Regions from separate parts of the Corynebacterium sp. L4757 genome, predicted to be linked through region 2. Evidence: riboswitches for the same ligand, from Rfam matches in the RefSeq annotation. Region 2 holds a riboswitch; each other region holds the start of a gene.
What was found. Region 2 has a riboswitch for thiamine pyrophosphate ahead of thiD (bifunctional hydroxymethylpyrimidine kinase/phosphomethylpyrimidine kinase). Riboswitches for the same ligand answer to the same signal wherever they lie in the genome.
Positions count from the first base shown of each region.

Region 1: another riboswitch for thiamine pyrophosphate. It lies ahead of ACG98I_RS02985 (ECF transporter S component); the one in region 2 lies ahead of thiD (bifunctional hydroxymethylpyrimidine kinase/phosphomethylpyrimidine kinase).
Region 3: another riboswitch for thiamine pyrophosphate. It lies ahead of ACG98I_RS12085 (thiamine phosphate synthase); the one in region 2 lies ahead of thiD (bifunctional hydroxymethylpyrimidine kinase/phosphomethylpyrimidine kinase).

Region 1 is NZ_JBIMEN010000002.1:123,070-126,304, reverse strand. Features, by position in the region: gene ACG98I_RS02990 (ABC transporter ATP-binding protein) at 1-1,005, opposite strand, end outside; gene ACG98I_RS02985 (ECF transporter S component) at 1,006-1,626, opposite strand; TPP riboswitch at 1,617-1,735, opposite strand; gene ACG98I_RS02980 (DNA-directed RNA polymerase subunit beta') at 1,849-3,235, opposite strand, start outside.
Region 2 is NZ_JBIMEN010000010.1:43,611-46,845, forward strand. Features, by position in the region: gene ACG98I_RS11470 (calcium:proton antiporter) at 1-947, shown strand, start outside; TPP riboswitch at 984-1,075, shown strand; gene thiD (bifunctional hydroxymethylpyrimidine kinase/phosphomethylpyrimidine kinase) at 1,143-2,003, shown strand; gene ACG98I_RS11480 (TenA family protein) at 2,000-2,662, shown strand; gene tenA (thiaminase II) at 2,662-3,235, shown strand, end outside.
Region 3 is NZ_JBIMEN010000013.1:18,533-21,767, forward strand. Features, by position in the region: gene thiO (glycine oxidase ThiO) at 1-740, opposite strand, end outside; gene ACG98I_RS12085 (thiamine phosphate synthase) at 737-1,426, opposite strand; TPP riboswitch at 1,418-1,528, opposite strand; gene ACG98I_RS12090 (alkaline phosphatase D family protein) at 1,713-3,235, shown strand, end outside.

The sequences.
Region 1 (3,235 bases), on a different contig from region 2:
CACGCTGCGGGCAACGAATTGGTGTTCGGGGTTTTGGAATACATAGCCAATACGGTGCGCAAGCTGTGCCGATGACCATTTGTGTGGATTTGGGGCTAGACCTTTGTGAATACTGGCTGCGTAGCCAATCTCTCCGGACACCGGTGGAATTAGCCCCGCCATGGTCATCAACCAGGTGGTCTTCCCGGAGCCGTTTGCGCCGGTAATAACCGTTGAAGCTCCTTCCGGTACTGCTAGTGTGCGCGGTGGCCCAAAGCGGCAGACGAGGTCGGTGGACCAGAGGGCTGAGGGGGCATCGGCAGGCACTGGCTGAGATTGCGGTAACCCCGTGACGCGGCGGGCGGCGATGGCAGGTCCGATGTCGCCATCGTAGGTAATCTCGCCGTGCTCAAGGACCAGCGCGCGGTGAAGAACTGATTCCCATTCGGAGTAATTGTGCTCGATAACGATCAGAGTTGCGCCGGTTTCTTGAACCGTGTGCGCTACTGCGGCGATGACATCGGCGGCGCCCTCGGGGTCCAGGTTGGCGGTGGGTTCATCAAGCAGGATGACCTCAGCACCCATGGCGATGACTCCCGCGAGTGCCAGGCGTTGCTTCTGCCCACCGGAAAGCCTGGCGGTGGGATGGTTGATATCTAAGTTCAATCCAACCATCTCAAGCGCTGCGTGGACGCGGCGCCAAATCTCATCGCGCTCAAGGCCCAAATTCTCGCAGCCAAAAGCGACGTCGTCGCCAATGCGGGAGGCGATCACCTGGGAATCAGGGTCTTGGAGGACAAGTCCGACGGTGGATGCATCAATGTGCAACTCCCCTACTAGCGTGCCTTCATCATCGCCGCCGAGTACGCCGGCAAGAGCCGCGAGCAGGGTGGATTTTCCCGAACCTGAGTCACCGGCGAGCAAAATACGTTCCCCGTGCTCGATGCTCAAAGAGACGTTATTAATTGCGGGCTGGGTGCGTCCGGCGTGCTGCCAGGTCAGCCCTGACGTGTAAATCTGTGGCATTTAGTTAGCGCGCTGCTCACGTCCTACAGCGAAGCGGTCCAGGGCGCCAGTCTTGGCCAGCGCTTTCACGGCGTAGAAGCCCAAGGCGCCAGCAAGAAGCGCGCCGGAGATGACCAGGCACGTTAAGTAGATGAGATTGAACTCCAGTGACTTGGCAATGTTGGCGGAAGTGAATAGCTCCAGTACGTAGGCACCGAGTGCGGCACCGATACCGCCGAGGACTGCTACGGAGAGACTGAAGCGCTTGTACAGGAAGATAGCGAAGACGATTTCAACGCCGATGCCCTGAGCGAGTCCTGAATAGAGCGTTTCTGGTCCCCATTGGGAACCAAAGACTGCCGAGACCGTAGCAGCAAGAGTCTCCACATATAGTGCTGCGCCAGGCTTGCGGATGATGAGTGCGCCGATGACGCCACCGATGAGCCACACGCCGGTGGCCATGCCGCCGAGACCTGGAGTGAGCGCGTCCATCGCCATGAACCACGCATAGCCGACTGAGTTCCACAGTACGAAGACCAGACCACAGGCCACGGCCAAGATGGAAGCAACGATGATGTCCACAACCCGCCACTGGAGCGTTCGACGCGCTTGAGCTTGGGCAGGGTTAGCTAAAGTAGCCATTTCTTTATCCTTTCGCCGGCATTATCCGGTTCAAGTTCGACGGTTTCCATAACGCCTGCGCTATGGCTCTCAGCCCGCACATTGCTTGCGAGCACCCGTAAATGAATGTTGTGCCTATAACAGTTACCAGATGGCGGTAAGAAAGACGAATGCGGCGTCGATGCCCTGATTGACCAGGAACATCGACGCCGCATTCGGGGTGTTGTGTCGGGAGATTACACCTTAGAAGGTGAAGTCCTCATCCAGTGGGACGGAAGCGCCGGTGAACTCACCGAAGCCGTCATCGCCGTAGATGGAATCGCCATAAGTCGGAATCGAGTATGCCGCATTGCGGGCAGCCTCGGTCGGCTTAACGGAGATGTTGCGGTAACGGGAGATACCAGTACCAGCTGGGATCAGCTTACCGATGATGACGTTCTCCTTGAGACCGATGAGCTTATCGGAGCGTTTGTTAATAGCGGCATCGGTAAGCACGCGGGTGGTCTCCTGGAAGGATGCGGCCGAGAGCCAAGACTCGGTAGCCAAGGAAGCCTTGGTGATACCCATAATCTCAGAACGCAGCTGAGCTGGTTCCTTGCCCTCTGCCTGCATACCAGCGTTGACCTGGCGTGCCTCAGAAAGGTCAACCAAGGTACCTGGCAGCAAGTCGGTGTTACCGGAATCGATAACAGTACCGCGACGCAGCATCTGACGGATGATGATCTCGATGTGCTTATCGTGGATAGCCACACCCTGAGTACGGTAAACCGCCTGAACCTCATCAATGAGGTGCTTCTCCACACCACGACGACCGAGAACCTCGAGCACGTCATGTGGGTCAGCAGCGCCACGCATCAAACGAAGACCGGTGGTGACATGGTCACCGTCGCGCAGGGAGCGCTCGATCATCGCATTCGGGTTAGATTCCATCGGGCGACGTACCTGAGCCAGGCCCTGACGCTTCGACAGCTTCTCGTAGACCACGTTGTCCGAACCATCATCTGGGGTGATGGTCAAAGTCCAGAAGTTACCTTCATCGGACAGGGAGATGGTGCCATCGACGGAAGCGATTGGTGCGCGGTTCTTCGGGTTACGAGCCTCGAAAAGCTCCTGAACACGAGGCAGACCGCCGGTAATATCGCCACCGACACCACCCTGGTGGAAGGTACGCATTGTCAGCTGGGTACCAGGCTCACCAATGGACTGAGCTGCAACAATACCGACTGCCTCGCCGATATCGACCAGCTGGCCAGAAGCCATGGACTTGCCGTAGCACTTCGCACACACGCCGGCTGGGGTCTGACAGGTCAGTACGGAACGAACCTTAACCTGTGGAATACCAGCAGCAACCAGCTTATCGGTGAGCTCTTCGGTCAGGTCAGCGCCTGCTTCAGCAACGACGTTGCCTTCAGAGTCCTTGACGTCGGTTGCCACAACGCGGCCCGATGCTGAGGTCTCCCACAGCTCGTGGACAGCGTAGGTGCCCTCAGCGATTTCCTCACTGATTGGGACGCGCACACCCTGGCGGGTGCCACAGTCATCCTCGCGGACGATAACGTCCTGAGCAACGTCAACCAGACGACGGGTCAGGTAGCCAGAGTCAGCGGTACGCAGAGCGGTATCCGCCAGA
Region 2 (3,235 bases):
GGGTTGTCACCCAGGCTGAACACCTCGCGCACCGGCTTGGTGATCCCTACGGCACCCTGGTGCTGACGCTTTCAATTGTCGGCATTGAAGTCATTCTCATCTCCGCGGTCATGCTCGGCCCAGGCGATCACCACACCATCGCGCGTGATTCCGTCATGGCCACGGTCATGATTGTCCTCAACCTGGTCATCGGCCTGGCACTCATCGTCGGCGGCATGCGTCATAGCAACCTGCAGGTCAACCGCGCCGGTATTTCCGCATACTTATCGACGCTCGTCGTACTCATCGCCACCGCCTTCGCCATTCCAGCTGTCATCGGCACCGATGGCGCATACAACACCGCGCAGGCCATCACCATCGTGACCTTGACAGTCATCCTCTACGGATTCTTTCTCTACCGCCAAACCGGCGCCCAGCATGCCGACTTCACCGAAACAGACAAGGACATCGTTGCTTCCAACAACCCCGGAATCGCCGCAATTTTCCGCGAGCACAAAGACGAAATTCTCACCCGCGCGCTGGTTTTGCTCATCACGGTAATTCCGATCGTGTTGCTCTCTCACGATATGGCATCGCTTCTCGATGACGGCCTCAACCGCCTCGGCGCTCCCATCGCCCTATCAGGCATCATCATCGCAATGATTGTCTTTTTGCCCGAAGCAATCACCACCGTCCGCGCTGCCTGGGGTGGCGAAGGACAACGCGTGGTTAACCTCGCCCACGGCGCGCTCGTCTCCTGTGTTGGCCTCACTCTGCCGGTCGTGCTCATCATCGGTCTGCTTACTGGGCAGACCGTTACTCTCGCCGAAAACCCCACCAACCTGCTGCTCCTAGGAATCAGCCTGGCTTTGAGCATCGCGACGTTTAACTCCCAGAAAATCACCGCGATTCACGGCGGAGCACACCTATTCGTCTTCATCCTCTACGCACTCAGCGTATTTTCTTAAAGTCGTTCCTTGCCAGGACTTTCTGTGCTAGCGTGGGCGCCAGACACGGGGTGCCCAAAAAGGGCTGAGATTACACCCGAGAACCTGATCGAGTTCGGACTCGCGGAGGAATGTCGGTAAACGACGCAGGCAATATATGCAGGGATACCTGTATCTATTGCAGCACGCTTCGCTTCTTCGAACTCGATATGAGTGATGAAACGGAGACAAGCGTTGATACCGAACGTATTAACCATTGCTGGCACAGATCCCACCGGTGGCGCGGGGATTCAAGCAGACTTAAAAGCATTTTCAGCCAACGGCGCATACGGGATGAGCGTGGTCACCGCGGTGGTCGCGCAAAATACGCGCGGTGTGGGAAGCATCGTCGCGATGGAACCTGAATTCGTGGCCGAACAAATCGCCGCGGTCTTTGAGGATGTCCGCGTCGATGCAGTGAAAATCGGCATGGTGGCCAATGCTGGGATCGCCGATGCGATCACGCAGTCACTGGATAAATACGCGCAGTGCCCGGTGGTCTTGGATCCGGTGATGGTCGCTAAAAGTGGCGATCATCTGCTCAACCAGGATGATGTCGACGCGATTCGGGAGCGTCTCGTGCCGCGGGCAACGCTGATTACGCCGAACCTGCCAGAGGCATCAGTGCTGCTTGGCCGCGATGTGGAGATGGACAGCTTGGCAGAAATGCGTGAGTCCTTAAACGATCTGCGCGCTTTGGGCGCAAAGTGGGTACTGCTCAAAGGCGGGCATTTAAGCGGTGCGGAAAGCACCGATATCCTCACCGGCGGTGATGCCGGCGAGCACACCGTGGAACTGACCGCACCGCGCGTGGACACCATCAATGACCACGGCACCGGGTGCACATTATCGGCCGCGATAGCAGCGCTTTTACCCCAACACGGCTACGATGAAGCGGTGCGCCGCGCCAAAGACTATCTCACGCACGCGCTGGCCCACGCGGATGAATTGGACGTCGGTGCAGGCCACGGCCCCGTCCATCACTTCCAAGCGCTGTGGAATAACGCGCCTTTACAACTGCAAGGAGCACAGCGATGAGCACTCAACGATTTACGGACCTTTTGCGCGAGCAGAACCACACCACGTGGGAGAAGGCAGTTACTCACCGCTTTGTGCAGGAGCTTTTCGATGGCACCATCGACGACTCTGTCATGGCCAGCTACTTGGTGCAGGACTACCGCTTTTTGGATAGTTTCTTGGTGTTGCTGGGGGCATCGGTAAGCACGGCGGATGCGCTGGAACCACGGCTGCGGTTTGCGCAATTTATCGGCGAGATAGCCGGCGATGAAAATACTTATTTCCTCGACGCCTTTAAAGCATTGGGCGTGAGCGCCAAGCAGCGCGAAGAAATCCCGAATACCGAGCCAACCACCGCATTTTGCGCATTGATGCGTGAGGCTGCGGAAACCCGCGATTACGTAGCAATCGTCGCGGTGTTGCTGGTTGCGGAATGGCTATATCTTGACTGGGCAACCCGCGACTCACGCCCTCTACCTAAGAACTTCGTGCACGCGGAGTGGATTCGCTTGCATGATTTCCCCGAATTCCACGAGCGTATCGCGTTCTTACGCGCAGAACTCGACCGCGTAGGCCCGGCCCGGCGCGCTATTGCACAAGACTTCTTTCACCGCGCAGTCGAAATCGAGCTCGCATTCTTCGACGCTGCCTACGCCCACCCCATCATAGGAGAAAAGTAATGACACTATTTGCTGATCTGAAAAAGGCCATCGGTACCGAGTGGACCGACTACACCGAGCACGAATTCGTGCGCAAACTTGGCGAAGGCACCTTGCCACTACCCGTCTTCCAGGACTATCTGGTGCAGGATTATCACTTCCTAGTGCAGTTCGCGCGGGCAAACGCACTGGCTGCATACAAGAGCCGCAAGCTGGCCGATATTAAAGACGCGACGGGCGCACTGCAGGCTATCTTGCACGAAACCGAACTGCACCGCCGACTGACCGCACGCTGGGGAATCACGGAAGAAGAGCTTGATGCGGCGGCAGAAAAACAAACCACCGTGGCTTATACCCGCTACGTTTTGGACACCGGGATGTCCGGCGACCTGCTGGATATGCACGTCGCGCTTTCACCATGCTCCATTGGTTATGCAGAAATTGGTGTAGCCCTAGAGCCGCAACGAATACGGGCTCTCGATGCCAGCGAAGAACACCCCTACGGCGAGTGGATTGCGGAATACTCCGGCACGGAATTCCAAACCGCAGCACGTGCTGCCACCGAAAGACTCGACGCGCTAACCGCAGGTAGTG
Region 3 (3,235 bases), on a different contig from region 2:
GATTCCGGTACGCGCACGCGCAGCACATCGCCATAAACCGGGCGCAGTTGTAAAGGATGCTCTCCCTCAAACCACCCGGTGATGTGTGCAGCGCCCAAGCCGGCGGCCAGAACCACCTTGTCATCAGGGCCCACTTCAATGACCTCGCCTGATTCCAACCTCACCGCAGCGCTGACACTGCCACCGGCACCGACAGGTTCTTGAGCAATAGCTACCACTTTCTTACGGATATGCTCGGCACCGCGGTTTAAGACGGCATCAAAAAGAGCGCGGGCGAAAAGCCGCGGGTCTAGCTGGTGGTCACCATCAATGAGTGCGGTGCGCGCAATCCGTGGGGACAGCGCTGGTTCTAGCTGCCGCGCTGCACGCGTGGTCAAAGCATCAATCTCTAAGCCTTCAGCCTGGATGTAGGAAATCAGGTCATTTAAGTGCTGCGCATCTGCTCTATCGGCACCAATGAGTAATGTGCCCTCGGTGCGATAGCCCGTGGGTAAGTCTGTATGTGCTGCAACGCGATGAATCAAGTCCGGATAAAGCTGCGCGGACTCCTTCATCAAAGGCACCAGGGATTGCTGCTGGTATTGCACCTCAGCTGTGGGCGCCAGCATTCCACCGGCATGATGGGTCGCACCAGAAATCGAGTCCGGATCGATGAGCGTGACCTCAAATCCGGCGTCCTGGAATTCAAAGCAGGTGGCAAGGCCAATAATGCCGCCACCAATGACTATCGCGCGGCTCATGCACAAACACCTGCCCGGCCAGCATCAAAGTCAGCAATAATCTGCCCAGCAAGGCTCTTGACCTGCTCAGAGCCTTGGTTATGAGCTTCGCTGAATGCACGTACCATCGCTACGCCATCAATCCCGGTTCCGGCAAGCGCCTTCACGTCGGAGGGTTGAACGTCGCCGATGGCGACCATCGGCAAGCGTGAAAGCTTAACCAGCTGCGGGTAGCCCTCAAGCCCGATGGGCGGGCGCCCGGAATCTTTGGTTGGGGTGGGACGAAATGGGCCTGCGCCGATATAATCAATGATGTCTGCGTGCTCATTGGCTTGGGTGACAAGCTCCGCGGTGCCGGTGGTCAGCCCGATGATTACCTCAGGTCCCAGCAGCTCACGCACCGCGGTGACCGGAATATCACTTTGCCCCACGTGCACACCGTGGACGGGAATCCCGCGGCGCATCAATATGGCGACGATATCCACGCGGTCATCAATAAGCACCCTGGTCTGCGGGTTGATATCCGCCACCGCCACAGCAATCTTTTCTGAAAGTTCCAGCAGGTGGCCTGCATCAATGGGCTTGGAACGAACTTGAATCACGCCCGCACCACCATGGGCGGCACTGCGGGCGGTGGCGATGATATCGGCATCACTGCCGTATCCGGTGATCATGTAGCAGCGCAGATCTAACGCAGGCACTAACATGCCCCTCTCTTCCTTCGACGGTATTAACCAACAGGTTCAAACGGTCCCGCGCTGCTTTAGCGCCATCTCAGCCCAATGCATTGGGCACCCGTTGAGGTACGTGGCAACCAGTCAAGCGCGCCTGGGTAGTTTTGTCAACAACATCACATCCACCGCGCCTGTAAGCTGGTCTTTCACTCTGATTAGAAGTGCGGCGATGAGCACAATTAACGTTTAGGTAAACCGCGAACTAACCAGACAAGAATTTTCTTTTCCCAAGTTGCCGGACCTTCGCGCAAGCCCCACGATGAATAACGTGAAGAAGTTTTCGCGCCGAACTATGCTCTATGCCGCTGGCACCACCACCGCAGCGGCAACCTTGACCGCTAGCAATTTCCCTGTTGCAACAGCGAACCGGCCCGAACCACAGCTTGCCCCGCCGCCCTTTGCCCACGGCGTGGCTTCCGGCGACCCAATATCCAATTCCATTGTCCTCTGGACGCGCATCACCGCGAATGAACCGCAGGTCAGCGTCGAATGGCAAGTTGCTGCCGATAGGGAGTTTGCCGCCATCGTGGCATCGGGAGCAGTGCTTACCGATGCCTCCTCCAATTACACCATCCACATCGACCCCTTGAATCTACAACCAGCGACGGTGTATTTCTATCGCTTCTTCGTGCGCTCAGGTGAATACGCCGGCACGGTCTCCCCGACTGGCCGTACCAAAACAGCACCGGCGCCCGGCACTCCTCTGGATGAATTGACCTTGGCTGTGGCCTCGTGTGCCAATTGGGAGTCTGGCTATTTCAGCGCCTACCGGGATATGGCCGAGCGCGCTGATGCTTTTGATGCCACGGTATTTCTCGGTGACTATATCTATGAATATGGCACCGGCGAATACGCCGGCAATGGCCCGGTACGCATTCATGATCCTCAGCATGAGATTGTCACCCTGGAGGATTATCGTCGCCGCTATGCGCAATATCGCACCGATACGAACCTGCAGGCAGCTCACGCGGCACTGCCGTGGATTGTAGTGTGGGATGACCATGAAACCGCTAATAATTCTTGGCGTGATGGTGCTGAAAACCATGACCCGGCAACGCATGGTTCCTGGCAATCTCGGCGCGATGCCGCGATGCAGGCCTATTTTGAGTGGATGCCCGTGCGCGCCACCAGTCCATCTGATAATGGCCATATCTACCGCTCTTTTACCTTCGGCAACTTGGCGGAGCTAACCATCATGGACCTGCGTACCTACCGCGATAAAGACACCACCGCATCCGTATCCACCGCGACTGATCCCAGCCGCACCATGTTGGGTGGCGAGCAATATCAGTGGCTGACCCGCAAGATTGAATCTTCGGATGTGGCCTGGAATGTGCTGGGCAATTCGGTGATGTTTTCCCCGCTCAACCTCATGACGCTGGAAGCCGATGCCCAGACATCCTCCGTGGCAGCAGTCTTAAGTGAAAATATCACCAACATGCCGCTCAATGGCGATCAGTGGGATGGCTACACCAATGAGCGCTCCCGCTTGTTGGATACCTTGGCCAGGCATAATCAGAACACCGGCGCGAATCCGCTTTTCCTCACCGGCGATATCCACACCGAGTGGGCGCATTCCATCGACCGCGGTGACCAGCCTTTTGGTGCGGAGCTCGTCTGCGCATCCATTTCTGCCCCGAATGTGGATGAAGAACTCGGACTACAGCCTTCCAATCCGCTGACCCCCATGGCGCACCGGATCATTCAGGCGGCAAACCCCCATTGCCGCCACGTGGACCTGGTGCACCACGGCTATGCCTATGTCACCATCCGCCCACAGGA